One region of the Mesorhizobium sp. P2_A12 genome, then DNA from elsewhere that is predicted to be linked to it. Evidence: predicted binding sites of a transcription regulator. Region 1 holds the regulator's gene; the other holds the start of a gene.
The links. The regulator PhoB, encoded in region 1, activates phosphate uptake and scavenging genes when phosphate is short. The targets are predictions, from matches to a motif close to TGTCATNNANCTGTCAT.
Positions count from the first base shown of each region.

Region 2: AC1DZU_RS27940 (ceramide glucosyltransferase) is a predicted target of PhoB. The motif match lies at 9,142-9,158, and genes of this name have one in related genera.

Region 1 covers NZ_JBFUCU010000004.1:526,589-541,108, forward strand. Annotated here, with positions in the region: gene AC1DZU_RS12890 (PAS domain-containing protein) at 1-712, shown strand, start outside; gene pstS (phosphate ABC transporter substrate-binding protein PstS) at 1,225-2,280, shown strand; gene pstC (phosphate ABC transporter permease subunit PstC) at 2,347-3,330, shown strand; gene pstA (phosphate ABC transporter permease PstA) at 3,334-4,185, shown strand; gene pstB (phosphate ABC transporter ATP-binding protein PstB) at 4,182-4,988, shown strand; gene phoU (phosphate signaling complex protein PhoU) at 5,014-5,721, shown strand; gene phoB (phosphate regulon transcriptional regulator PhoB) at 5,741-6,430, shown strand; gene AC1DZU_RS12925 (ROK family protein) at 6,584-7,831, opposite strand; gene xylF (D-xylose ABC transporter substrate-binding protein) at 8,185-9,225, shown strand; gene AC1DZU_RS12935 (sugar ABC transporter permease) at 9,376-10,707, shown strand; gene AC1DZU_RS12940 (ATP-binding cassette domain-containing protein) at 10,723-11,523, shown strand; gene AC1DZU_RS12945 (putative quinol monooxygenase) at 11,612-11,920, shown strand; gene AC1DZU_RS12950 (EthD family reductase) at 11,955-12,269, shown strand; gene AC1DZU_RS12955 (sigma-70 family RNA polymerase sigma factor) at 12,340-13,197, shown strand; gene AC1DZU_RS12960 (CHASE domain-containing protein) at 13,352-14,520, shown strand, end outside.
Region 2 covers NZ_JBFUCU010000017.1:35,703-50,222, forward strand. Annotated here, with positions in the region: gene ppk2 (polyphosphate kinase 2) at 40-948, opposite strand; gene AC1DZU_RS27900 (ATP-binding protein) at 1,129-2,394, shown strand; gene phoU (phosphate signaling complex protein PhoU) at 2,510-3,235, shown strand; gene AC1DZU_RS27910 (magnesium and cobalt transport protein CorA) at 3,327-4,337, shown strand; gene AC1DZU_RS27915 (GcrA family cell cycle regulator) at 4,485-5,003, opposite strand; gene AC1DZU_RS27920 (acetylornithine transaminase) at 5,360-6,559, shown strand; gene argF (ornithine carbamoyltransferase) at 6,577-7,488, shown strand; gene AC1DZU_RS27930 (Hsp33 family molecular chaperone) at 7,567-8,601, shown strand; gene apaG (Co2+/Mg2+ efflux protein ApaG) at 8,644-9,036, opposite strand; gene AC1DZU_RS27940 (ceramide glucosyltransferase) at 9,260-10,411, shown strand; gene AC1DZU_RS27945 (O-succinylhomoserine sulfhydrylase) at 10,426-11,616, opposite strand; SAM riboswitch at 11,674-11,751, opposite strand; gene AC1DZU_RS27950 (2'-deoxycytidine 5'-triphosphate deaminase) at 11,830-12,924, shown strand; gene AC1DZU_RS27955 (ABC transporter substrate-binding protein) at 13,025-13,798, shown strand; gene araD1 (AraD1 family protein) at 13,844-14,520, opposite strand, start outside.

The DNA of each region.
Region 1 (14,520 bases):
GCGCAACACCGCCGGCCTCGCAGGCACGCCGATCATCATGCTGACCTCGGTCGACCAGTCGCTCGCCAACACCAGCTATCGCGATCTCGGCATCGATGCCCAGCTGATCAAGCCGGCGCGGTCATCGGTGCTGCTGGAAACGCTGGTTGCCACGATCCAGCGGCATCGCCACAACACGGCCGACACCCAGCCGCAGGCAGCCGACATCCCTCCGGGCAAGGTTGTGCGGCCACCGCCGCCGGCGTCGGAACAACGGGCGCTGCTGCAGCCGCCTTTGGTTCGGCCCCGGCCGCCCGCGACGGCCGGCGGCGACAGGCTGGATATCCTGGTGGCCGAGGACAATGAGGTGAACCAGATGGTGTTCACCCAGATTCTCGGCGAGACCGGCTATGGTTTCGAGATCGTCGGCAATGGCCGCAAGGCGCTCGACGCCTTCGGCCGGCTCAATCCATGCATGATCCTGATGGATGTCTCGATGCCGGAGATGAACGGGCTCGAGGCCACCGCCGCCATTCGCCGGCTCGAGGAAGAAACCGGCACGCATGTGCCGATCGTGGGCGTCACCGCGCATGCGCTGAAGGGCGATCGCGAACGCTGCCTGGAGGCCGGCATGGACGATTACCTGCCCAAGCCGATCAGCCCAAGGGCCCTGCTCGAGAAAGTCGAGCGCTGGGTCGGCGCCAGTCGCCAGGCTCAGCGCAACGCCGGGTAAAAGGCCGGCGTCGCACCCGGCTTGCCCGGGGAGCCCGGCGGAGATTCGCGACCCCTCGCTGAGGCAAGACTATGGCGCGATCGCACCATATCCAAGGCGACGCCCAGCCGAGACAATGGCCACATTCGAATTCCGCTCTTCCAGTTACGGGCGGGAGCAGCGACCGCCGGCATGAGACAGCGTCAACCTACCCCAACGGACCTGTTTTCGGCGATGGCCCGGCCACGACATCTGGCCGAGAGCAACGCGTTCCCGTCCGGATTTTCTTTGCCGAGGCGTTGATCGCGAAACCGCAGGTCACTCTCGGCATGAAAAGGCGCAAGTGCCTGATTCCGGGCACAAAGCCGGGTTCCGCCGCAAGCGCCGGCCGGCCGGCATTTTCCCCGCCCCGATGACGCGTTACCGGGGTGACATGAAACTGTCATGCGACTGTTATAATCGAAGGCTATTGGCCTCAGCGGGCGCCGAGAGGATGGCGCCGAGAGACCATCTTCCGAACAGGAGCAGGCCACATGAGACATTTCATCCGCTCAGCGGTCGTTGCGATTGCAATGGCCACAGCGTCTACCGTCACCCTTTCTGCAGCCATGGCCGCGGACCTTTCCGGCGCCGGCTCGACCTTCATCTATCCGGTGTTCGCCAAGTGGGCCGACACCTACAAGAAAGACACCGGCGTCGGCCTCAACTACCAGTCGATCGGTTCGGGCGGCGGCATCAAGCAGGTCATCGCCAAGACCGTGACCTTCGGCGCCACCGACAAGCCGATGTCCGATGCCGATCTGGAAAAGAACGGCCTCGTGCAGTTCCCGATGGTGATGGGCGGCATCGTGCCGATCGTCAACCTGACGGGCATCAAGCCGGGCGAACTCATCCTTGACGGCAAGACGATCGCGCAGATCTACCTCGGCGCCATCACCACCTGGGACGACGCCGCGATCAAGGCGCTGAACCCGACCCTGACCCTGCCGTCGACGGCGATCGCCGTCGTCCACCGTTCGGACGGCTCGGGCACGACCTTCAACTTCACCAACTATCTGGTCAAGCTGTCGCCCGACTGGAAGGACAAGGTTGGTTCGGACACCGCGGTCGAATGGCCGACCGGCGTCGGCGCCAAGGGCAGCGAGGGCGTTGCCAACACCGTCAAGCAGACCGACGGCGGCATCGGCTACGTCGAGTATGCCTATGCCAAGCAGAACAACCTGTCGTACTCCAAGATGTTGAATGCCGCCGGCAAGGTCGTCGAGCCGTCGCTCGAATCCTTCGGCTCGGCTGCTTCGAATGCCGACTTCAAGGGCGCGAAGAACTTCAACGTCATCATCACCAACGAACCCGGCGATGCCACCTGGCCGATCGCTGCTTCGACCTGGGTGCTGATCCACAAGACCCCCGATGACGCCGCCGCGACCGGCGAAGCGCTGAAGTTCTTTGCCTGGGCCTACAAGGACGGCAAGGAAACCGCCAAGGGTCTCGACTACGTCTCGATCCCCGACAGCGTCGTCGACCTGATCAAGGCTTCGTGGAAGGCCGACATCCAGGCTGACGGCAAGCCCGTCTACGTCGGCGAGTAACATCCCTTTGAAGGAGCGCCGCGCCGCGGCGCTCCTTTTCCCTCAACTCAAAGAGCCGAGCTTCACATGAGTGCTGTCCAAGAAGCCTTGCCAGCCATTCGAGGTTCGCGCGACGCCACTGTCAGACGTTTCGCGCTGACCGACGCGATCTTCCACGGAATGACCCGTGCCGCAGCCATGCTGGTGCTGGTCTTGCTCGGCGGTGTTGCGATCTCGCTGTTTGCCGGCTCCTGGCAAGCCCTGTCGACCTTTGGCTTCTCCTTCCTGACCAGCGAAAGCTGGAACCCGGTGACGGAGAAATTCGGCGCGCTGGCGCCGATCTACGGCACCATCATCACGTCCGCCATCGCCATCCTGATTGCCGTGCCGCTCGGCATCGGCATCGCCATCTTCCTCACCGAGCTTTGCCCGCGCCCGCTGCGGCGCCCGATCGGCATGGCGGTTGAGCTGCTCGCCGGCATCCCTTCGATCATCTACGGCATCTGGGGCCTGTTCGTGCTGGCGCCCTTCCTGCAGACGACCGTGCAGCCCTTCATCATCAGCGCGTTCCATGGCATTCCCGGCCTCAACAGCCTGTTTGCCGGTCCGCCCTACGGCATCGGCCTTTTGACGTCGTCGCTGATCCTTGCCATCATGGTGCTGCCTTTCATCACCTCGATCACCAAGGACGTCTTCGACACGGTGCCGCCGGTGCTGAAAGAGTCCGCCTACGGCATCGGTTGCACGACCTGGGAAGTGACCCGCCGCGTGGTCATTCCCTACACAAGGATCGGCATCATGGGCGGCGTCATGCTCGGCCTCGGCCGTGCGCTCGGCGAAACCATGGCGGTGACCTTCGTCATCGGCAATGCGCACCGCATCAGCACCTCGCTGTTCGCGCCGGCAACGACGATCTCCGCGACCATCGCCAACGAATTCACCGAAGCCGTCGGCGATCTCTACACCTCTTCGCTGGTAGCGCTCGGCCTGATCCTGTTCGTCATCACCTTCCTGATCCTCGCCATCGCACGCTACATGCTGATGCGCATTGACGCCCGCACGGGAGCCTGACCGATGTCGACAGCCACATCGCTTCATCAGAGCCGCAAGAGGAAGAATTCCGTGATGATGACGCTGTGCGTCGCCGCCGCGGGCATCGGACTTGCCTGGCTGGCGCTCATCCTCGGCGCGCTGCTCTACAAGGGCCTGTCCGGCGTCAATCTTGCGGTGTTCACCGAAATGACGCCGCCGCCCGGCGATGCCGGCGGCCTGCTCAACGCCATCTACGGCAGCATCGTGATGACCGTCATCGGCGTCGTCGTCGGTACACCGATCGGCGTGCTGGCAGGCACCTACATGGCCGAATACGGACGCTTTTCGAAGCTCACCACCGTGGTGCGCTTCATCAACGACATCCTTTTGTCGGCGCCGTCGATCATCATCGGCCTGTTCGTCTACGAACTGATGGTCCGGCCGATGGGGCATTTCTCGGCGATCGCCGGCGCTGTCGCGCTTGCCATCCTGGTCATCCCGGTCGTCGTTCGCACCACCGAGGACATGCTCAACCTGGTGCCGAACGCGTTGCGCGAGGCCGGCACCGCGATCGGCGCGCCGCGCTGGGTGGTGATCAAGTCGGTCGCTTACCGCGCCGCCCTTTCAGGCATCGTCACCGGCATATTGTTGTCGATCGCCCGTATCTCCGGCGAGACGGCGCCGCTGCTCTTTACAGCGCTCAACAACCAGTTCTGGTCGAGCAATCTCAACGCGCCGATGGCCAGCCTGCCAGTGACCATCTTCCAGTTCGCTCTCAGCCCTTACGAGGAATGGCAGCAACTGGCCTGGACCGGTGCACTCATCATCACATTGACGGTTCTCGCGCTCAGCATCTTTGCTCGCAGCCTGACCGGACGCAGAGAGGACAAATGAGCCAGATGTTGTCTCCAGACATGACGATCGCCGCCGAGGCAATTGCCGGCAAGGCCAAGATCGAGGTCAAGAACCTCAACTTCTACTACGGCCAGAGCAAGGCACTGAAGGACATCACGCTGTCGCTGCCCGAGCGCAGCGTCACCGCCTTCATCGGACCTTCGGGCTGCGGGAAGTCGACGCTGCTGCGCGTCTTCAACCGCATCTACGAGCTCTATCCCAAGCAGACCGCCGAGGGCCAGGTGCTGCTCGACGGCCAGAACGTTCTCGATCGCTCGCAGGACCTCAACCTGCTGCGGACCAAGATCGGCATGGTGTTCCAGAAGCCGACTCCGTTCCCGATGTCGATCTATGAAAACATCGCTTTCGGCGTCAGGCTCTATGAGAAGATCAGCAAGTCAGAGATGGACGGCCGTGTCGAGCAGGCGCTGAAGCGCGCCGCACTGTGGACCGAAGTCAAGGACAAGCTCAACGCAAGCGGCCTCAGCCTCTCCGGCGGCCAGCAGCAGCGACTCTGCATCGCCCGCACCGTGGCGGTGAAGCCGGAAGTCATCCTGCTCGACGAGCCGGCTTCGGCGCTTGACCCGCTGTCGACCGCCAAGATCGAAGAGCTGATCGACGAGTTGCAAGCCGACTACACGATCGTCATCGTCACCCACAACATGCAGCAGGCGGCGCGCGTGTCGAAGCAGACGGCCTTCATGTATCTGGGCGAACTGGTCGAGTTCGACCGCACCGAGAAGATCTTCACGTCGCCCCGCGAGAAGCGCACGCAGGACTACATCACCGGCCGCTTCGGCTGAGCTCAGGCATACGAGGACTAAGATCATGGGCGAACACACAGTCGCTTCTTTCGACGAGGATCTCGGACAGATCAGCAGGCTGATCCGCGACATGGGCGACCTCGCCGGCTCGATGGTCGGCGGCGCCACCAAGGCGCTGTTGAATTCCGACAACGCCCTGGCGCAGCGCGTCGTCTCCGACGATGCGATCATGGACGCGCGCCAGCGTGAACTCGACGACCGCGCCATCACACTGATCGCCAAGCGTCAGCCGATGGCCGACGATCTGCGCCACGTCGTCGGTTCGATCCGCATGGCCGGCGACCTCGAGCGTATTGGCGACCTTGCCAAGAACATCGCCAAGCGCGTCGGCACCGTCGGCCTCAGTGTCACCCCGCGCGACCTGTCGCACTCCATCGACGCAATGGCGCAGCTGGTGCTGATCCAGGTGCAGGGCGTCATCGAGGAATATACGGCGCGCGACGCGGCGGCGCTGGCGAAGCTGCGCGCCGACGACGAGCGCATCGACGTCAAATACACCTCCGTGTTCCGCGAACTGCTGACCTACATGATGGAAGACCCGCGCAACATCACCGCCTGCACGCATCTGTTGTTCTGCGCCAAGAACCTCGAACGCATCGGCGATCACGTCACCAACATCGCGGAAAATGCATATTATGTTTTGACCGGTACGCAGCTGCCCGCCAATCGTCCGAAGCAGGACGAGACGGCAATGTCCGCGCCGGCGGCATGACGGCAGGGGTGACCAGTCGATGATCGCGCCACGCATCATGGTGGTGGAGGATGAGGAGCCGCTGGGTGTGCTGCTCCGCTACAATCTGGAGTCCGAGGGCTACCAGGTCGAGGTGGTGACGCGCGGCGACGAGGCCGAGATCCGGCTGCAGGAGAACGTCCCCGACCTTCTGGTGCTGGACTGGATGGTGCCGGCGGTTTCCGGAATCGAACTCTGCCGCCGGCTAAGGATGCGTCCCGAGACCGAGCGGCTGCCGATCATCATGCTGACCGCGCGTGGCGAGGAAAGCGATCGTGTGCGCGGCCTCTCGACAGGCGCCGACGATTATCTGGTCAAGCCGTTCTCGACGCCGGAGTTCATGGCCAGGGTCAAGGCGCTGCTGCGCCGCGCCAAGCCGGAAGTGCTGTCCAGCGTGCTCAAGGTCGGCGACATCGTGCTCGATCGTGAATCGCACAGGGTTTATCGCAAGAAGAGCGAGATTCGGCTCGGACCGACCGAATTCCGCCTGCTCGAATTCATGATGCGCCATCCCGGCCGTGTGTTCTCGCGCAGCCAGCTGCTCGACAATGTCTGGGGCGAGACGATCTACATCGACGAACGCACGGTCGACGTGCATGTCGGTCGGCTGCGCAAGGCGGTCAACAATGGCCGCATGCCCGATGTCATCCGCACCATTCGTGGGGCGGGCTACGCAATCCGGGAAGATTAGGGATATGCTGATATTCAGGTGATGCCGGCCTGTGAACGGCAGTTTCCTGCGCTTCCGGTACTCACGGATCAAATGTCCGCTCCGTTCCGGTTCTCGGAACCCGCCATTCTCGACTCGGCCTAACCTGAATCTCAACACATCCAGGCGCGTTATTCACGCAACGTTCTTGCCGCCGAGGCCGGATCTCGCCTGCGTGCCCGGCGCGAAAATCTCCTGGTCTACGAAGGTCAGCGCCCGCGTGGCGCAGCCTTCGCGGATCAGTGGCAGTTCGTTCGGTTCGGTGTCGAAGGAAATCGATTGCGAATGCTGGCCGCCGGCGGTCTGCGCAATCGCCTCGCGCAATGCCGGCTCGATCAGGTCGAAGGCGGCGGCGCTGACACCGACCATGGCGACGGGCGCCGGATCGATCAGCGCGAACAGGCTGCCGAGACCGTAGCCGAGTGCCTCGCCGGCCTTGCGATAGGCCTCGCGCTCGGGTCCATCCCTCTCGCGGGCCGCGGTCGCCAGCGCGCGCATGTCGGCGTCACTGACATCGGCCACCGGTTCCGCGTCCTCGCTCATCTGCCTTGCGTTCCGCCAGATGGCATAGTTGCCGGCATAGGCCTCGACGCAGCCCCGCCGCCCACAGCGGCACAGCGCGCCGTGCGGCCGATGGATCATATGGCCGAACTCGCCGCCCGAGGAATGGGTGCCAGTGAACAACTCGCCCTTCAACACCAGGCCCATGCCGATGCCGTGCGACAGCAGGATGGCGATGAAGTCGTCGCGGTAGCGATCGGGGTCGCGCCAGCGCAACGCGATCGCCATCATGTTGCAGTCGTTCTCCATGGTGGCGGGGATGCCGAACTCGTCCTCGAGTATGTCGGCGAAGGCGATGTCGGTGTGCGGCGTGATCGGTGACCACAGCATGGCGCGGGCACGCGTGTCGGTGATGCCCTGGATCGCCAGCGCGATGCGGGCGACACTGCGGACGTCGAGGTCGGGGTCTTCAAGACGACGCCGTACGATGGCAACGCATTCACCGACCAGCGCGTCGCGCGACATGGTCAGCGTGTCCAGCCGGCGCTGTTCCTCGGCGATCACCTGGCCGGCATAGTCGATGACGGCGACCGAGAGGAAGTTCAGTGACAGCACCACGGTCATCACCGCCGCCGCTTCCGGATTGAGGCCGAGGCCGACCTGCGGCCGGCCGCGTTTGAGCGAGCCGGCCTCGCTCGGCTTGCTCTCAGTCAGGATGCCTTCGCCGATGAGGTCGGAGGAGATCGCCGATATGGTCGAATGGCTGAGGCCCGTGGTCGCGGCGATCTCGGTGCGGGACGGCTGTCCGGCGCGGCGCACGGCCGCAATCACCATCGCCCGGTTGCGGCGGCGCAGATCGTCGTGGCGGATTCCGACCGACATGTTTTTTCACATCCTCCCGGTCGCCGCAGCCTTTCGTGCCTCCCGAAGGCCATCAGCGAAGCCTGAATGCGCGACGCTTCAGGCACTTGCTTCTGCGCGTGTCGTTGCCCCGAAACCGCTGCGGACTTTTGGGGCGACATGCGCGAAGCCAAATTCTGGCAGAACCCCACCATCATGTCATTATTTATTCCGGAGCTCGAAAAAAACTCGGAGAGACGTCAAAATCCATCAGAATCGATGTTGACAGCGTTCGGGCGTTGGATCACTATTTTTTCGAGGCTCGAAAAAATAGAGCCTCTGTGCCGGCCTACGGGTCAGTTTGGTCGCGCCATACGCGGCGCAGGGAGGATATTATGAAAAAATTCACAGCCGCCATCCTGGCGGGTGTCGCCATGTCGCTGACGCTGGTGTCGGTCGCGCAGGCGAAGGACAAGGTCATCGGCGTTTCGTGGTCCAACTTCCAGGAAGAGCGCTGGAAGACCGACGAAGCGGCGATGAAGAAGGCCATCGAGGCGGCTGGTGACAAATACATTTCCGCTGATGCGCAGTCCAATCCGGGCAAGCAGCTCACCGACGTCGAGAGCCTGATTTCGCAAGGCGCCAACGCGCTGATCGTCCTGGCGCAGGATGCCTCGGCCATCGGCCCGGCGGTCCAGAAGGCGCTGGACGAAGGCATTCCGGTCGTCGGCTATGACCGGCTGATCGAGAACAAGAACGTGTTCTACCTGACCTTCGACAACAAGGAAGTCGGCCGCATGCAGGCCCGCGAAGTGTTCAAGGTCAAGCCGGAAGGCAACTACGTCTTCATCAAGGGCTCGGGCGCCGATCCGAATGCCGATTTCCTGTTCGCCGGCTCCATGGAAGTGCTCAAGGCAGCCATCGATAGCGGCAAGATCAAGAATGTCGGCGAAGCCTATACGGATGGCTGGCTGCCCGCCAATGCCCAGAAGAACATGGAACAGTTCCTCACCGCCAACGACAACAAGGTCGATGCCGTGGTGGCAGCCAATGACGGCACCGCCGGCGGCGTCGTCGCCGCGCTGACGGCGCAAGGGCTGGCAGGATCGGTTCCGGTGTCCGGCCAGGACGGCGACCATGCCGCACTGAACCGCGTTGCACTCGGCACACAGACCGTGTCGGTGTGGAAGGACGCACGCGAACTCGGCAAGAACGCTGCCGAGATCGCCTCGCAGCTGGCCGCTGGCACTGCCCTGGACAAGATCCCGAACGCCGTGAAGTTCACCACGCCCGGCGGCAACGAGACCAACTCGCTGTTCCTGACCCCGATCGCGATCACCAAGGACAATCTCAACGTCGTCATCGACGCCGGCTGGATCAAGAAGGACGAAGTCTGTGCAGGCGTCGCCGCCGGCACCGTCGCGGCCTGCAACTAAAACCGAACGGGATCCCGGTTCGATCTCAGCGCCGCGGGCCCGGGGGCGGCGGCGTTTCTCAAGGGGCATTCCGCTTCAAATGATCGCGGAAAGCAAATAGCATCGTGTTTCCGGCATCCGCGCCAGACGGCAAACCGGTGGGAGGACTTCATGACCGACACGGCCTCTAACACGCCTGCCGCGAATGCGCCCGCAGACCGGGCGCGTGCGTCCGAATTGAGCGCCGTCGGACGCTTCCTCAAGGCAACCGAACTCGATACGCGCATGCTTGGCATGGTCGGTGCGTTACTGGTCATCTGGGTCGGCATCCATATCCTGTCGGGCGGACTTTTCCTGACGCCGCGCAATCTCTGGAACCTGTCGGTGCAGACTTCCTCGGTCGCGATCATGGCGACCGGCATGGTGCTGGTCATCGTCATGCGCAACATCGACCTTTCGGTTGGTTCCGTCGAAGGCGTGATCGGTATGATCATGGGTGTGGCGCAAGCCGAATTCCTCATTCGCGTCATCGGCTTCCAGCTTGGAAATCCCTGGCTCTGGATCATCGCACTGGTCGTCGGCGTGGTGCTCGGTCTTGTGATCGGCGCCTTCCAGGGCTTCATCATCGCCTATCTCGAAGTTCCTGCCTTCATCGTGACGCTGGGCGGTTTGTTGGTCTGGCGCGGCATGGCATGGCTGATCACCAACGGGCGCACGGTCGCGCCACTCGACGCTACATTCCAGCTGATGGGCGGCGGACCGCGAGGCTCGATCGGCGCCACCGCCAGCTGGATCATCGGCATCGTTGCTTGCGTGGCTGTCGCTTTCGCGTTGCTCAACGGCCGGTCGCAGCGCAAACGGTTCAACTTTCCACTGCGCCCCGTGTGGGCGGAAACCTTTCTCGGTGTGGTCAGTTGCGCTGCCATCCTTGGGGCCGTCTGGATCGCCAATTCCTATCCATGGCCAATCGGCATCGTGCGCCAGTATGCACAGCAGAACGGCATCACCATTCCCGAAGGCGGGCTGTTCATCGCCCATGGCATCGCCATACCGGTGCTGATGGCGGTCGCGGTCGGCATCGTCATGACCTTCATCACCAAGCGCACCCGTTTCGGCCGCTATGTCTTTGCCATCGGTGGCAATCCGGAGGCCGCCAATCTCGCCGGCATCAACACGCGCTGGGTAACCATGAAGGTGTTCATGATCATGGGTGTGCTGGCCGCGATCAGCGCGGCGATCTCGTCGGCCCGCCTCAACGCGTCGACCAATGCGCTGGGCACGTTGGACGAGCTGCTGGTGATCGCCGCCGCCGTCATCGGCGGCACCTCGCTTGCCGGCGGCTCCGGAACGGTGCTCGGCGCCATGCTCGGCGCGTTGCTGATGCAGTCGCTGCAGTCCGGCATGGTGCTGCTCGGCATCGACTCGCCGCTGCAGAGCATCGTCGTCGGCGCCGTGCTGGTCGTCGCGGTCTGGCTCGATACCGTCTATCGCAAGCGCGTCTAGGGGAGGACAAGAATCATGGCAGACAAGACCGCTCCTACCAGCACTGCGCTGATCGATATGCGCAACATCTCGATAGCCTTTGGCGGCATCCGCGCCGTCGACGACGCCTCGATCGACCTTTTCCCCGGCGAGGTCGTGGCGCTGCTCGGACACAACGGCGCCGGCAAGTCGACGCTGATCAAGATCCTGTCCGGCGCCTACAAGCGCGACGCGGGCCATATCTTCGTCAACGGCGAGGAGGCATCGATCTCCAACCCGCGCGACGCCAAGAAATACGGCATCGAGACGATCTACCAGACGCTGGCGTTGGCCGACAATGTCGATGCCGCCGCCAATTTGTTTCTCGGCCGTGAGCTGATGACCGCCTGGGGTACGCTCGACGACGTTGCGATGGAGGCCGAGGCGCGCAAGGTGATGGGCCGGCTCAATCCCCGCTTCCAGCGCTTCAAGGAGCCGGTGATCAAGCTGTCTGGCGGTCAGCGGCAGTCGGTGGCGATCGCGCGCGCGATCCTGTTCAATGCGCGCATCCTGATCATGGACGAGCCGACGGCGGCACTTGGTCCGCAGGAAACGGCGCAGGTCGGCGAACTGGTCAAGCAGCTCAAGTCCGACGGCATCGGCATCTTCCTGATCAGCCACGACATCCACGACGTGTTCGAGCTTGCCGACCGGGTCTGCGTCATGAAGAACGGCCAGGTTGTAGGCACCGCGCGCACCACCGATGTGACCCAGGACGAAGTGCTCGGCATGATCATTCTGGGCAAATGTCCGCCCGGCGCCATTCCCGGGCCAGGCGCCCTGAAGATCGCCGCCTAGAACTATCTTCCAAAAAATCTTTCCACGTCTCGATCCGTTTCTTCCCGTCGGATCGTCCTTGGTGTGTCCAAACAGAAGGAGACATGCCATGTCCGACGAGTCCGTCATCTTGATCAATCTGCTTAAGGTCGAACCCGGGAAGCAGGATGCGCTGATCGCGCTCTTGAAGCAGAACACCGACACGGTGATCCGCACGCTCCGCGGCTGGAAGACGACCCGGCTGATCGCTGCAAAGGACGGCGCCGGCGTCGTCATCTACTCCGAGTGGGAGACCCCGGCAGCCGTCGAGGCGATGCGCAGCGATCCGCGCATGAAAGCCTATTTCCCGAAGATCCTGGAGCTGGCGAGCCTGGACTCGATCATGGGCTCGGAGGTGTTGAGCGAAACACACAAGTAAGGTTGGGTCACACAAGCAACAAAGGAGAACCGCAATGTCTCGGATGGTTGTGATTTACCGGACACCGGAGAACGTCGAGGCGTTTGACCGGCATTACTTCGAAATCCACGTGCCTCTCGCCAAGAAGCTTCCGGGCCTCAGGAAATACGAAGTCAGCAATGGCCCTATCGCAACGCCGGTAGGACCCTCCAACGTTCATCGGATCGGAACGCTGTATTTCGACGACCTTGCGGCGATCGAAAAGGCGTTTGCAAGCGCGGAGGGACAAGCGGCTGGGGCGGATCGCCGCCTTTTTGCGCCTGATGACTCGGGTGTTCAAATGTTCCTTTTCGACAGCAGGGAAGTTTGAACCCTCCTCCTTTGTTCGTCTCGGGTAAAATGACGACGAAAGAGCGCGCAGGCGCGGTAGGTCTAGATACATGAACGCGAACGAATTCGAGGATCGTCTGAAAGCGCTGCGGCCACGCCTTCACCGCTACTGCGCGCGCATGACGGGATCGGCGGTCAATGGCGAGGATGTATTGCAGGACACCCTCGTCAAGGCCCTTCACGCGCGAGCCCAGGGCGCCGGAGTGAATAACCTCGAGGGCTGGCTGTTCCGCATCGCCCACAATGCGAGCCTCGATTTCCTGCGCGCCAAATCCCGGAACACGGTCGTCCCGCTTACCGAAGACGTCGAAGCGGCACCCATACCCGAGGCGGACATCGTTGCGGTCAGCTTTCAGACGTTTCTGCGGCTGCCCGAACTTCAGCGCTGCGCGGTGATCCTCAAGGATGTTCTGGGTCATTCGGTCGACGAGATCGCAAGCATCGCAGGGTGCTCTCCGACAGCCGCAAAATCGGCGCTTCAGCGCGGGCGCGCTGCGCTGCGGCTTTTCGCACAGGCGTCCGAAGACACAAGGCTGCCGCTGATGTCTGATTCGGACCGGCGCAAGATCGCCGCTTATGTCCATCTGTTCCGGAGCGGCGATTTCGACGCAATCCGCGTCATGCTTGCCGACGACGTGAAGCTCGATCTGGTGAACCGGATCCAACTGGAGGGGCGCGACAAAATCGGCATCTATTTCACGCGCTATGCGCAAGAGACGAAATGGCGGTTCGCCCTCGGCGCTGTCGAAGGAAAGCCGGCTATGCTGGTCTTCGACAGCACCGGCCGGATGGAAAGACCTGCGCATTTTGTCCTGATCGACTGGTCGGAAAGCCGGATCATCGAGATCCGCGATTTCTTGTTCGCTCCCTATGTGCTCGAAGCCACAGATTGGGTGCGGCTGGACTAGCGTCTACAGTACCACTTGGCCGGACGAGCCGTGCCCGGCCGCTGGTTGCCGGTCATGTGATGTGCCAGCTGTCATGATGGCTTGGCCTTGCCATTGTGTTGGCACATCGACTTGCCCATAAAGGTCCGACATTGCCCATGGACCGCATCATCCGTTGAAGAAGCTTTTTCCAATCGTCGCGTTCATCGCCGTTGCGCTGATCAGCATGACGATGGCGGGGTTTGCCTATTTCGCCACGCAGGAAGCTGCCCGTATCAAATTCGAAGCGACGGCCGACGACGCGCTCAACCGGATCGAGAGCCGCATCGACCTGCATCTGTCGCTGCTGCGGTCGACGCAGGCCCTGTTCGATGCCCGCAACGGCGATATCTCGCAGAACGAGTTCAAGGCGTTCTTCAACGCGCTCGATGTCGACAACAATTTCGCCGGCTTGCGCGGTATCGGCTTTCTCAGGCTGGTGAAGACGGGGGACGAGGCGGCGGTCGAACGCGACATGCTGCACGACCTTGGTGTCAGCCATCCGATCTATCCGGACACCACGCAACCCTGGCGCACGCCCATCGTGATGTTCGAGCCACTGGATCCATCCAACCAGGCCGCCATCGGCTACGACATGTTCAGCGAACCGGTGCGGCGCGTGGCCATCGAAAAGGCAATGTCCGACGATGAGCAGCACGCCAGCGCGCTGGTGCAGCTCGGCCAGAGCACGGGTGCCGCGCAGACGTTCCCCGGCTTCCTGGTCTTCGTGCGGCTCAATGTCGAAACGGCTCCCGATGTCATCAATGCGTCCAGGTCCTCCACGGCCGGCTTTCTCTACGCGGCTTTTCGGGCACGGGACCTCTTCCAGATAGCGCTCAGCCGGTCGCCGCTGCTGCCGGTCAACACGGAAATCTATGACGGCGCTGTGAGTGGCGACAATCTCTTGTTCCGGTCGGAGACGCCGCCAGTGTCATCCTTAGGGGACAGGCTGCTGGTCACCCGCAAGATCATGGTAGCCGGCCAGCCGTGGACGGTCCTGTTTCGGCCGACAAGCGCCTTCTCGCAGCCGTCGTCGCGCGCCATTCCGGTGATGCTGGGGCTGTTCGGCTTGCTCCTGGCGGGCGCCATCGCTCTGGTGGCGCGCTATCAGGAGCGGGCCTATGAGGCGGCGTCGCGCCTGCATGATACGACGGAAAAGAGCCTGCTTGAAAAAGACCTGATGCTGCAGGAGATGAAGCACCGCATCAAGAATTCGATCACCCGAGTGCTGGCGATCGCGCGCCAGACCGCTTCGCGGGCCACTGACGTCAACGAATTTTCCTCGTCCTTCTCGGCCAGGCTGCA
Region 2 (14,520 bases), on a different contig from region 1:
AAGCGCCGCGCGGCCTCTGGCTGCGCGGCGCAGAAGACGTCAGTCTTGCTTTCCGAGAAACGACGGCCCTTCGCCAATGATCTTCCTGTCTTCCTTGCCGATGATGTCGAGATCGCGCCCGTCATAGGGCAGCGACAGGAGGATGCGCCGAATGACCGCCAGCCGCGCGCGCCGCTTGTCATTGGCCCGTATGATGATCCACGGCGCGAATTCCTTGTGGGTGCGCTCGAACATGGTGTCGCGGACCTTGGTGTAGTCGTCCCACTTGGTGATGCCGGCAACGTCGATCGGCGAAAACTTCCAGCTTTTCAGCGGGCTGAAGCGGCGATCGTGAAAGCGCTCGAGCTGTGTCTCCCGGCCGATGTTCAGCCAGAATTTGAAGAAGTGGATGCCGTCATTGGCGATCATCCGTTCGAAATGCGGTGTCTCGTCGAGAAACTGCTCGTGCTGCTGCGGCGTGCAAAAACCCATCACCGGCTCGACGCCGGCGCGGTTGTACCAGGAGCGATCGAAGGTGAGGAACTCACCCGATGTCGGAAAATGGTCGACATAGCGCTGGAAGTACCACTGCCCCTGCTCGGTCGGGGTTGGCTTGGTCAGCGCCACGTTGCGCGCGGTACGAGGGTTGAGGTACTGGCGCAGCACGAAGATCGTGCCGCCCTTGCCGGCGGCGTCGCGGCCCTCGAACAGCGCCATCACCCTTTTGCCGGTCGACTGCAGCCACGCCTGCGCCTTGACCAGCTCGATCTGCAATTTCTCGAGCGTCTCGTCATACTCGTCGCTTTTCATCTTCTTGTCGTAGGGGTAACCGCCGGCGGTCAGCTTTTTGTCTTCGACCCAGTCGGGAAGTACGGGATTTTCAATGTCGAATTCCCGCTCCTTGCCGTCGATCCTGATCTTCAGCGGGCCCGAAGTCGGCGCGGCGGGAGTTTCCTTGGCTTTTTTCATCGAGACGAACCCTTTTCTGCTTCCGGACTCATGCTATTGGGAGCCACTACAGCACTTTTGATTTTGCGCATGATCCTTTCAGAAAATCGATTCCGATTTTCTAGGTCATGCGTTAGACCGGTCCAGCGGAAGTTCCCGTCACCGGTCGGGTGCGAGGCAAGGGTGCGGGCGCGCGAGCGAATGGCTGACCTGGACGCAGAGCAGAGAGGCATGGCGCAAGGCCTGGCCATCCGACTGTGCAACAGCCGCTGGCTGCTGATTGCCGGCGTCGTCGCGATTCTCGCCGTCTATGCTTTGGCCGCGATATCCGGCTTTGTCGTCCTTGCGGCGCTGGCGCTGCTGCTTGCAGCGGCAATGCTACCGGTCACCGGCACGCGCCAATCGGCCGAGAGCGCCGCGGCAATCGAGGCAATCGGCCTGCAACGGCTCTCCGGCGAATATCTTGCCGCCGCCGTCGCCGACCCGCTGATCATCTTCGACCGGACCGCCACCATCGTCCACGCCAATGCCGCCGCTTTCGCCGCCTTCGGCGGGATTGCGCCCGGTCTGTCGCTGTCGCTGAAATTCCGGGCGCCGGAAATGCAGGCTTTGCTGGACGGCGTGTTGTCGGGCGATGTCGCCTCTGACGTCGTCGACTATACGGAGAAGCTGCCGGTCGAACGGGCTTACCGGGTGAGTGCCTCCTCGGTCGGCCACGGCACCGATCTCTATGTGCTGGTGTTCAAGGACCAGAGCGAAGCGCGCAGGATCGACCGCATGCGCGCCGATTTCATCGCCAATGCCAGCCACGAACTGCGCACGCCGCTCGCCTCGATCTCCGGCTTTATCGAAACGCTGCGCGGACCGGCCCGCAACGACCCGGCGGCGCGCGACCAGTTCCTGCAGATCATGCAGAGCCAGACCGGGCGCATGGCGCGCCTGATCGATGATTTGTTGTCGCTGTCGCGGCTCGAGATGAAGCCCTATCTGAAGCCGGGAACCGAGGTCGACCTGCGTGAGACGGTCGATAGCGTCATCGATTCGCTCGGACCGCTGGCCAGGGAAAACAGCGTTATCGTCGAACGGGATTACGACGACGGCCCGCTTGACGTGCCGGGGGATCGCGACGAGCTCTTCCAGGTTTTCGAGAACCTCCTGGAAAACGCCTGCAAATACGGGCAGTCGGGCGGCCGCGTCGTGGTGTCAATCGCGCGCGGCGATGCCGGCTCAGAGCCAGGCATCGACGTGACCATCAGGGACTTTGGCCCCGGCATTCCCGAGGAACACATTCCGCGCATCACCGAGCGCTTCTATCGCGTCGATGTCGAGACCAGCCGCACCCAGAAGGGAACCGGCCTCGGTCTGTCGATCGTCAAGCATATCCTGACCCGCCACAATGCACGGCTTTCGATCAAGTCCGAATTCGGCAAGGGCGCTGCCTTCTCGGTTCATTTGCCGACGCACTGATACTGCCCTAGTTTTGCACTGGATCGTTTCTTTTTTCTGTCATCCGGCTAGCGTATCAGCGGGGATTCGAGGAAACGACTCAAAAACAAGACACCCCGTGGGAAGGCATTTTGCCATGCAGTCCGTGCATATCATGAGCGCCTATGACGAGGAGCTGAAATATCTGTCGAAGCGCATCGCGGCGATGGGCGGCCATGCCGAGCGTATGGTCGAACAGGCGGTTGCCGCCCTCGTCAATGCCGACCCCGGCCTCGCCCAGAAGGTCATCCGAGACGATGCCGTGCTCGATGAAGGACAACGCGAAATCGACGACAAGGCGATCATCATCATCGCCAAGCGCCAGCCGATGGCGACGGACCTGCGCGAGATCGTCGGCGCCATCCGCATTTCCGCCGACCTCGAACGGGTCGGCGACCTCGGCAAGAACGTTGCCAAGCGTGTAGGCGCCGTCACAGACGGACGCCAGCCGACCAGCCTGTTCCGCGGCCTCGAGGCCTTGGCCAACCTGGCGCTGACCCAGCTCAAGGAAGTGCTCGATGTCTACGCATCGCGCTCGGTCGACAAGATCGGCTTCGTGCGCGACCGCGACGACCAGATCGACGCCATGTACACGTCGCTGTTTCGCGAATTGCTGACCTACATGATGGAAGATCCACGCAACATCACACCATGCACGCATCTGCTGTTTTGCGCCAAGAACATCGAGCGCATCGGCGATCACGCCACCAACATCGCCGAGACCATCTACTACATCGTCACCGGCGAGCAGATGCCGGCCGAGCGGCCGAAGGGCGACAAGACCGACAAGATCAGCCTTTCCGTAACGCCTCCGGTTAATTGAACGGTCGCGCTCTCGAACCATCGTCCGAATTGCGCTAGACTTTCCGGGCTTTCCTGTATCCTCGTCCGTGGATTGGCTTCGGGAGGTTGTGATGGAAAATGTTCGGAACCTGACTCCGGCGCCTGCGCCGACATCCGGCATTATCGCTTGCGGCGTCTACACGGCTGGGCGTCGCATTGCCGACATTCCCATCGAGGAAGCCGGCGAATGGGCGAAAAAAACCGGTCATGTCGTCTGGATTGGCCTGCTTGAGCCCGACCGCAACCTGCTGCTTCGCGTCCAGGCACAGTTCCACCTGCATGAACTGGCGATCGAGGATGCCGAGCACCCGCACCAGCGGCCGAAGATCGAGCAATACGGCGACGCCTTGTTCATCGTCGCCCGCACCGCGCAGCTGATCGACGGCCGGGTCACCTTCGGCGAGACCCATTTGTTCGTCGGCAGCGGCTACATCGTCAGCGTCAGGCATGGCCCGTCCACGTCCTATGCCGCCGTTCGTCAGCATTGGGAAAGCTGCCCGCATTCGCTGGCCAAGGGCGAGGATTTCGTCCTCTACGCCATTCTCGATTTCATCGTCGACAATTACATGCCCGTGCTCGAGCAGATCGAGGACGAGGTCGAGGTGATCGAGGACAGGGTCCTCTTGAAGCCGATGACAGGTCCCGACATCGAGCGGCTCTATATGCTGCGCCGCGATCTTTTGCGCTTGCGCAATGCGGCACTGCCGCTGGTTGAGGTTTGTCGCCGGCTGACCAGTGCCGACCTGCCGCAGATCCACACCGCCATGCATCCGCTGTTTCGTGACGTGACCGACCATATCCGCACCGTGCAGGAAAAGATCGACAGTCTGCGCGAGGTGCTGGCGTTTGCTTTCGAGGCCAGCCTTCTGGTCGGCCAGAGCCAGGAGACGGCGATCTCCAAGAAACTTGCCTCCTGGGCCGCCATCCTGGCGGTGCCGACGGCATTCGCCGGCATTTACGGCATGAATTTCAGCGACATGCCGGAACTGAAGATGGAATATGGCTACCCGGTGGTGCTGGCCACGATCGCGCTGATCTGTTCGTTTCTCTACTGGCGCTTTCGCAAGAATGGCTGGCTGTGAAAGAAGCGAATAGCGAACAGGGAGTGGCGAATAGGGGAAAAACTGGATTGCCTCCTCGCGGACGCTCAATCAGTTCCTATTCGCTATTCGCTATTCGCTATTCGCTATTCGCTATTCGCTATTCGCTATTCGCTATTCGCTATTCGCTCAGCGACTCCGCCGCCGCTCCGATGCCGGCTGGAACGCCACGCGGGCGTGGTACTTGCAGTAGGGGCCGGTTTCGGCGGCTTCGTTGCCGCAGAAATTGAAGTCCTCCGAAAGCGGATCGCCGTTCGGCCATTTGCAGGTCCGCTCGGTCAGCTCGACGAGCTGCAGATGCCGTGAGATCGGCACCACGACATTCTCGACCGGGCGGATATAGTGGCGCGCCACCGGTTCGGCGTCGAACTGGGTCTGCAACGCCGTGGCGCCGATCGACGTCGTGACATGGCGGACGGCGCTTGCGGCGCGCGACACCGATTTCTGAACGGTCGATCCTTGCGCCGCCTTCTTCTGGCGTGCCGGCGTGGCGGTCGACCGACCGCGGCCCGACAGTTTCAGCCGGTGCACCTTACCGATGACCGCATTGCGGCTGACCCCACCAAGCTGCGCAGCAATCTGGCTTGCGCTCAGACCCTCGGACCACAGTTTTCTGAGAAGTTCTACCCGCTCGTCAGTCCAGTTCATGAGACCGCTCCTGCTAAGCGTGCGGCAATCGGAATCCACTCCCGGCCCGGCAACATTTGCCGGGGCAGACACCACATATATCTGGTGATTAGGTCCGCCGCACGAAATCTAGTTATTTCTTGACTACAACTACTCTATGCGCTGACTCGGTGACAAGAGTCCCAAGTGCAACACGAATCGGTTTTTTAGGTTTTCCCCAACTTGCCCGGTCGCTCGTGAGCCGGCGTTGCGTCGGAGGGCTTGCCGCGGGGCACTACGCGACGTTTTCGTTGACTTCATGGCCGAAAAACACGATAAGCCGCACAGGCCGCCGCTTTGGCGGCTTTTTTGATTTTCCGGTACCGGAGACGCATATAATGAGCGGTTCGGCGCTTTACGAGACCTTTGCTCGCGCACCCCTGGCCTTCGACCATGGGGAAGGCACTTGGCTGGTTACCGACAAGGGCGAGCGATATCTCGATTTCGCCGGCGGCATCGCCGTCAATTCGCTGGGTCACAGCCATCCGCACCTGGTCTCAGCACTGACCGAGCAAGCCGCGAAGCTCTGGCATGTTTCCAATCTCTACGAGATTCCGGGGCAAAGCCGGCTCGGCGAGCGGCTGGTGGACGCCACCTTCGCCGACAAGGTGTTCTTCACCAATTCCGGCGCCGAGGCGCTGGAATGCGCGATCAAGACGGCGCGGCGCTACCATTTCGTCAAGGGACATCCCGAACGCTTCCGCATCATCACCTTCGAGGGCGCCTTCCACGGCCGCACGCTGGCGACCATCGCGGCCGGCGGTCAGTTCAAGTACCTTGAAGGATTTGGACCCAAGGTCGAGGGCTTCGACCAGGTCGGCTTCGATGACATCGATGCGGCCGAAAAGGCGATCACGCCGGAGACCGCGGCGATCCTGATCGAGCCTGTACAGGGCGAGGGGGGCATCCGCCCGGTGCCGACGCAATCGCTGAAGCGGCTCAGGCAGTTGTGCGAACAGCACGGCCTGCTGCTGATCTACGACGAGGTGCAGTGCGGCATCGGCCGGACCGGCAAGCTGTTCGCGCATGAATGGTCCGGCGTCACGCCCGACATCATGGCGATCGCCAAGGGCATTGGCGGCGGCTTCCCGATGGGCGCCTGCCTTGCCACGGATGAGGCGGCCATTGGCATGACGTCCGGTGTGCATGGCACCACTTTCGGCGGCAACCCGCTGGCCATGGCGGTCGGCAACGCGGTGCTCGACGTGGTGCTGGAAGACGGCTTTCTGGAAGATGTCCAGCGTAAGGCGTTGCTGATGAAGCAGGGGCTGGCGGCGGTCGCCGACGAGTTTCCCGAGGTCATCGAGGACATCAGGGGCACCGGGCTGATGCTCGGTCTCAAGTGCGCCATGCCCAACACCAAGGTGAACATGGCATTGCGCGACCAGCACCTGCTGGCGGTTCCGGCCGGCGACAACGTCATTCGCCTGTTGCCGCCGCTCACTGTCACTGATGCCGAGATCCACGACGCGCTCAACCGCATCCGCGCCGGCGCCAAGGGCCTGGCGGAGGCGATCGCCGCCGCCGCCGCGAAGTAATCCCGGAACCATTGCTGATGTCAGTTCGCCATTTCACCGATCTTTCCGCCGTTTCCGAAGGCGATCTGCGCTTCATGCTTGATGATGCGGTGGTGCGAAAGGCTCGCCTCAAGGCCGGCGAGCGGACCAGGCCGCTCGAAGGCAAGGTGCTGGCGATGATCTTCGACAAGCCCTCGACGCGCACCCGCGTGTCCTTCGACGTCGGCATGCGCCAGCTCGGCGGCGAAACCATCATGCTGACCGGCACCGAGATGCAGCTCGGCCGCTCCGAGACCATTGCCGACACCGCCAAGGTGCTGTCGCGCTACGTCGACGCGATCATGATCCGCACCACCTCGCATGAGCGGCTGCTCGAACTGACCGAGAATGCCACCGTTCCGGTCATCAATGGACTGACCGACGACACCCATCCCTGCCAGCTGATGGCCGATATCATGACCTTCGAGGAGCATCGCGGTCCGGTTGCCGGCAAGACCATCGCCTGGACCGGCGACGGCAACAATGTGTTGCATTCGCTGCTCGAGGCCTCGGCGCGGTTCCGCTTCAACCTCAACGTCGCCGTGCCCGAAGGCAGCGAGCCGGAACAGAAGCATATCGACTGGTCGCAGGCGCATGGTGGCAAGCTGCACTTCACCCGCTCGCCCGAGGAAGCCGTCGACCAGGCCGACTGCGTCGTCACCGATTGTTGGGTGTCGATGGGCCAGGAGCATCGCGCCCGCGGCCACAACGTGTTCTCGCCCTACCAGGTCAATGCCAAGCTGATGGCGAAGGCCAAGCCGGAGGCGCTGTTCATGCACTGCCTGCCGGCGCACCGCGGCGAGGAAGTGACCGACGAGGTCATTGACGGGCCGCATTCGGTGGTCTTCGACGAGGCCGAGAACCGGCTCCATGCCCAGAAGGCCGTGCTCGCCTGGTGTCTCGGCGCTTGATCTCTGGGGGTGTGATGCCTATCTGCGCCGCATCACGCAAATCAAGCGCGTTTCGAAGCATGCGCCCTCCAGGGCGGCATGGCCGCGCCCTGGAGCATTGTCATGTTGGAAACCTATCAAGTGACTGAACATCACCCCAAACTCGGCGAATTCGGCTACGCCGGCGACGATCACGTCGTACCCTTCGAGGTCGGCCCGCTCGATGTGCGCGGCCGCACCGTCCAGCTCGGGCCGATGCTCGACGCCATCCTCAGCCGTCACGACTATCCCGAGCCGGTCGCCCGCCTGCTGGCGGAAGCCTGCGTGCTGACGGTGCTGCTCGGCACCTCGCTCAAATTCGAAGGCAAGTTCATCCTGCAGACCCGCACCGACGGGCCGGTCGACATGCTGGTGGCGGATTTTTCCACGCCCTCGGCACTGCGGGCCTATGCCCGCTTCGATGCAGACAGGCTGGAGGCGCTGGTCGCGGCCGGCGAAACGTCTCAGCAGACGCTGCTCGGCAGCGGCGTGCTGGCGCTGACCATCGACCAGGGTGCTCACACGCAGCGCTATCAGGGTATCGTCCAGCTCGATGGCGAAACGCTGGAAGACGCGGCCCGCACCTATTTCCGCCAGTCGGAGCAGATTCCGACCGATATCAGGCTTTCGGTGGCCAAGCTGCTGACGCCTGGCGTCGGCGGCGCTCGCGAGCAGTGGCGTGCCGGTGGCATCCTGGCGCAGTTCCTGCCGCAGTCGCCCGAGCGCATGCGCGTTCCGGACCTGCCGGGCGGCGATGGCGATCCGCGCGAGGAGATCCACGATCCGGCCGACAATTCCTGGCAGGAGCTGCTGGCATTGCTCGGCACCATCGAGCCGACCGAACTGATCGACCCGACGATCGGCGCCGAGCGGCTGCTGTACCGGCTGTTCCACGAGCATGGCGTGCGCGTCTTCGGCGGCGTACCGGTTGCCGACCAGTGCTCATGCTCGAGGGACAAGATCCGTGGCATCCTCGAGGGATTCTCGGCGCAGGAGATCAAGGACAGCACCGAAGACGGCGGCATCCACGTCGCCTGCGAATTCTGCTCGAAGCAATATGACTTCGATCCGGCGGAATTTGCGGCGGCCCAGTAGAGAACGCGCCTCACCGGCTGCTTGGCGGCCGGTGAGGCGAAGCTAATTCACCGTCCGCCGCGTCCCCGGCAGATCAAGCGAGAAGGCGGGGATGGCGATGTCGAACGTCTCGCCCCGCTTGTTGCGCATCGTATAGTGCCCGACCATGATGCCGGACGGTGTCGAAAGCGGGCAACCGGACGTGTATTGATAGCTGTCGCCGGGATTGAGTTCGGGCTGGTCGCCGACGACGCCGGGACCGCGCACCTCCTCGACCCTTCCGGTGCCGTCGGTGATGTGCCAATAGCGCGACAACAGCTGCACGAACTCATCCGACTGGTTGTCGATCGTTATCTGATAGCCCCAGACATAGCGGTTCTCCGACGGGTCTGAGCGGTCCTCCAGATAGAACGGCCTGACCTGCACTTCGATGTTGCGCGTCACGGCGCGGTACATAAGCGGCTCCAAAACAATCCAGGTCGAACTGTCCTCGCTCCGGGCGAGCAGGTCAACGTGCGCGTCTTGTCGCGCCCGGCCTGAAAGGCAGGTGCCGACAAAGAATGTCATTTAAGTGACACATGACAATGGTGGTGTGCACGAAGCGGGCGACTCGGCGCTCTGTCGAACTGTTGAAAACGGCCATCACGCGCGCCGTCTTTTCTGGAGTGGCCAGGTCTCGATGGAACTCACCCTCATAGCCGCCTCGCTTTCGATCGCTCTCATCCTTTCAAACCTCGCCAGCATCCTGCTCGCCGCTTCGCGTCTGAAGCGGCGCAGCACCATCGCGCCGCCAGCCGGCAAGCCGCTGCCGGTGTCGATTATCGTGCCGTCGCGTGGCGTCGAGCCGTTCACGCAGGAGACGCTGGAGCGCGCCCTCTCGCTCGACTGGCCGCGCTACGAACTGGTCTTCTGCGTCGCCCATGCCGACGATCCGGTGGTCAGGCTGATCCGTGCCGCCATCGCCCGTTCTCCCAAGGTGCCGGCGCGGCTGCTGATCGGCGACGACCGCATCAGCGCCAACCCGAAACTCAACAATTGCGTCAAGGGTTGGGAGGCAGCGCGCCACGATTGGGTTGTCCTGGCCGATTCCAACGTGTTGATGCCGAGAGACTACGTGCAGCACCTGATGGCTGCATGGCGGCCCGACACCGGCCTTGTCTGCTCGACGCCGATAGGCTCGCGGCCCGCTGGCTTCTGGGCCGAGGTCGAATGCGCTTTCCTCAACACGCTGCAAGCGCGCTGGCAATATGCTGGCGAGGCGCTTGGCCTCGGCTTTGCCCAGGGCAAGAGCATGCTCTGGAACAAGCCGATGCTCGACGCCAGTGGTGGCATCCGTGCGCTCGCCGCCGAGATCGCCGAGGACGCTGCCGCGACCAAGCTGGTCAATGGCCTTGGCCTGCGCGTCAATCTCGTCGCCGCGCCCTTCGAGCAACCGCTCGGCCGGCGCACCTTTGACGAGATCTGGTCGCGTCAGGCCCGTTGGGCGCGCCTGCGCCGCGTCACCTTCCCATGGTTTTTCGCACCCGAAATCCTGACCGGGGCAGTTGTGCCGCTGGCACTCGCGCTGTTGGCGGCGGCAAGCGCCGGCGTCAGCATCTGGGCAATCGCCATTGCCGTGCTGGCGGCCTTCTACCTTCCGGAATGCGCCCTGGCCTGGTCCAAGGGCTGGTACCTGTCGCCGCGCATGGTCGCGGCGATCATGTTGCGCGACCTGATCCTGCCGGCGATGTGGGCGCGCGGCTGGCTGGGTGGCGCCGTCGACTGGCGCGGCAACGCGATGACCATCGGCACCAAGGCAGCCGAGCTGGAAGAGACGCCGTCCGGCGCCTGATGGCCAAAGGCCTTTTACTTTGCCGACTTCAGCGCCTGTTCGATGTCTTCCAGAAGATCGTCGGTATCCTCCAGGCCGACCGACAGCCTGAGCGTGCCCGGCCCGATGCCGAGTTCGGCACGCGCCTCGTCGCTCAGATTCTTGTGCGTCGTCGTCGCCGGATGGGTGATCAGGCTCTTGGCATCGCCGAGATTGTTGGAGATCAGCACGATGTCGAGCGCGTTCTGCAAGGCGAAGGCCGCCTGCTTGCCGCCCTTGACGTCCAGGCAGATCAGCGTCGAGCCGCCCGACATCTGCTTCTTGACGATGGCCGCCTGTGGGTGGTCGGCACGGCCGGGATAGATGACGCGGGCGATTTCGGGCCGCTCGGCCAAGAAATCCGCGATCCTGCCTGCGCTTTCCGTCTGCTGGCGCACGCGCAGCGGCAGCGTCTCCAGCCCCTTCAGCAGCGTCCAGGCATTGAACGGCGACAGGCTGGGGCCAGTGTGGCGGAAATAGTCGTGCAGGTTCTCGTCGATCCACTTCTTGTCCGACAGGATGACGCCGCCGAGACAGCGGCCCTGGCCGTCAATATGCTTGGTCGCCGAGTAGACGACGATGTGCGCACCGAGCTGCAGCGGCTTCTGCTGCAGGGGCGTGGCAAAGACATTGTCGACGATCAGCCGCGCACCGATCGAATTGGCAAGCGCGGCAACCGCGGCTATGTCGACCACTTCCAGCGTCGGGTTGGTCGGGCTTTCCAGGAAGAACAGCTTGGTGTTCGGCTTGACCGCCTTTTCCCAGTTGGCGATGTCGGTGCCGTCGACCAGCGTCGCCTCGATGCCATATTTCGGCGCCAGCGTCTCGACCACCCAGCGGCAGGAGCCGAACAGCGCGCGTGCTGCCACGATATGATCGCCGGCCTTGGCGCTGCACAACAGCGAGGCCGTCACCGCGGCCATGCCGGATGCGGTGGCGCGCGCGTCCTCGGCGCCTTCGAGCGCGCACATGCGCTTTTCGAACATGTCGACGGTCGGGTTGGCGTAGCGCGAGTAGATGAATCCCGGCTCCTCGCCCTTGAAGCGGGCTTCGGCGGCCTGCGCCGTTTCGTAGACATAGCCCTGGGTCAGGTACATCGCTTCGGAGGTTTCGCCGAAACCGGAACGCAGGGTCCCGCTATGCACGAGTGTCGTTTGAGGCTTCCAGTTACGCTTCTTGGTGCTCATCGCTTTTGTTCCAGACACAAAAAAACCGGCCGCGAAAGTCGCAACCGGTCCATACGGCCTTGCGGCCCGACGGTCCTTTAGCGACTTGTTTAACGTGGCTGCAAGCCGACCGGCCAAATCACCACGGGATAACGACCCTTTAGACCCGCGCCACGCTTGCGTCAATTGCCGGCTTGATTAAGAGGTTTGTACCAGCGGCACAGGAGCTGAGCCTTGCGGCAGACAGGCATTCTTCCCGATCAGGACATTTCGGCGCTGTTCCAGTCCGGCGCGCTGAAGTCGCGGCGCGCGTTCGATGCCGACCAGATCCAGCCGGCGAGCCTTGATCTCAGACTCGGCGACAAGGCCTGGCGGGTGCGGGCCTCGTTCCTGCCGGGCCCCAACCACAAGGTTTCCGAAAAGCTCGATCGGCTGCAGCTGCACGAGATCAATCTTGCCGAGGGCGCGGTGCTGGAGACCGGCTGCGTCTATATCGTGCCCTTGCTTGAAAGCCTGGCATTGCCGGCGGACATTTCGGCCTCGGCCAATCCGAAGAGTTCGACCGGGCGGCTCGACATCTTCACCCGCGTCATGACCGATCGCGGCCACGAGTTCGACAAGATCGCCGCCGGCTATCACGGCCCACTCTATCTCGAGGTCAGCCCGCGCACCTTTCCGATCGTCGTGCGTACCGGTTCGCGTCTGTCCCAGATCCGTTTCCGCACCGGCAATGCACTGCTCTCGGAAGCCGAGCTGCATGACCTGCATCGCGCCGAGATGCTGGTCGCAACCGAGCCGCCGAACATTTCCGGCGGCGGCATCGCACTGTCGATAGATCTCAACGGCGATCAGAACGGCCTGGTCGGCTATCGGGGCAAGCATCACACCGGTCTCGTCGATGTCGACAAGCGCGCAGCACAAGAGGTGGTCGACTTCTGGGAGCCGATCCACAAGAGCGGCGCCGGCGAACTGGTGCTCGATCCCGATGAATTCTACATCCTCGTCAGCCAGGAAGCGGTGCATGTGCCGCCGCTCTACGCCGCCGAGATGACCCCGTTCGATCCGCTGGTCGGCGAGTTCCGCGTCCACTATGCCGGCTTCTTCGATCCGGGTTTCGGCCATTCGGCGTCGGGCGGCACCGGCAGTCGCGCAGTGCTCGAAGTGCGCAGCCACGAAGTGCCGTTCATCCTCGACCATGGCCAGATCGTCGGCCGGCTGGTCTACGAGCATATGCTGAAGCGGCCGCAGGCGCTCTACGGCACCGATCTCGGCTCCAACTACCAGGCGCAAGGCCTGAAGCTGTCCAAGCATTTCCGCCCAGCGCGCTGAACCCAATTCCCGTCGGGCAATACACTTGCCTGCGATGGCTCGTCATGCTTGGCTGGCTTTCTGGTCGCCAAGCTGGCGGCGTTCAAGGGGAACCAAGAAAATGCGGATTTCAAAATGGATCATATCGGCAGCAGGTGCTGCCGTGTTGCTGATGGCGGCCGGCTCTCTGTCGGCGCAGGCTGCTGAGAAACTGAAGATCGGCACCGAGGGTGCCTATCCGCCGTTCAACACCATCACCCCGGACGGCAAGGTCGTCGGCTTCGATATCGACATCGCCAATGCGCTGTGCGCGCAGATGAAGGTCGAGTGCGAGATCGTCACCCAGGACTGGGACGGCATCATCCCCGCCCTGCAGGCCAAGAAATTCGATGCCATCATCGCCTCGATGAGCATCACCGAGGAACGCAAGAAGCAGGTCTCCTTCACCAACAAATACTATACGACTCCGCTCGCGCTGGTGGCGCCGAAGGATACCGAACTCACCTCGACCGAACCGGCGGCCCTTGCCGGCAAGACGGTCGGCGCCCAGGCCTCGACCACGCAGGCCGACTATGCCCAGAATGTCTATGGCAAGGCTGGCGCGGAGGCGAAACTCTACCCGACCCAGGAAGAGGCGATCACCGATCTGACGAACGGCCGTCTCGATGCCGTCATCTCTGACAAATTCGTGCTGGTGGACTGGTTGAAGAAGGCAAGCGACGGCTGCTGCAAGCTGGTCGGCGACGTCAAGGGCACGGAGACCCAGGCCGGCATTGCCGTTCGCCTAGAAGACACCGCGCTGCGCGACAAGCTCAATGCGGCAATAGACGCCATCGTCGCCGACGGCACCTACAAGAAGATCCAGGCCAAGTACTTCGACTTCGATATTTATTGAGCTTCGAACGGCCGATCTCCCCCACTCGTGGGGGAGGTCGTGCTGTCAAAGCGCCTTCACCGCCACCTTCACCGGCTGCTCGATCTCGAGTGGGTTGCGCAGCGGCAGGCCAAAATCCTTGGCCTCGATCTCGAACACATCGCCGGCCTCGGTCTTGATGCCGTCGGCAAAGGACAGCGTCGCCGTTCCGAACATGTGCACATGCACGTCGCCCGGCTGGCGGAAGGCCGCATATTTGAAGTGGTGGTGTTCGAGATTGGCTATGGTGTGCGACATGTTCGCTTCGCCTGACAGGAACGGCTTTTCCCACAGCACCTCGTTGTCACGATAGATGCGCGAGCTGCCGCGGATGTCGGCGGGCAGGTCGCCGATCAGGATTTCCGGCCCGAACGCCGCGTTGCGCAGCTTGGAGTGGGCCAGGAACAGATAGTTCACGCGCTCGGTGACGTGGTCGGAAAACTCGTTCGACAGCGTGAAGCCGACACGGAACGGTGCGCCATCGTCGCCGATGACATAGATGCCGGCCACTTCCGGCTCTTCGCCGGCGTCCTTGGCGAAAGCGGGTGACAGCAGTGCTGCGCCTGGCGCCACCGCCATCGTGCCGTTGCCCTTGTAGAACCATTCCGGCTGCACGCCGATCTGGCCTTTCGCCGGCTTGCCGCCCTCCAGCCCCATGCGGAACATCTTCATCGAATCGGTCAGTTCCTCCTGGCCGTCGGTGC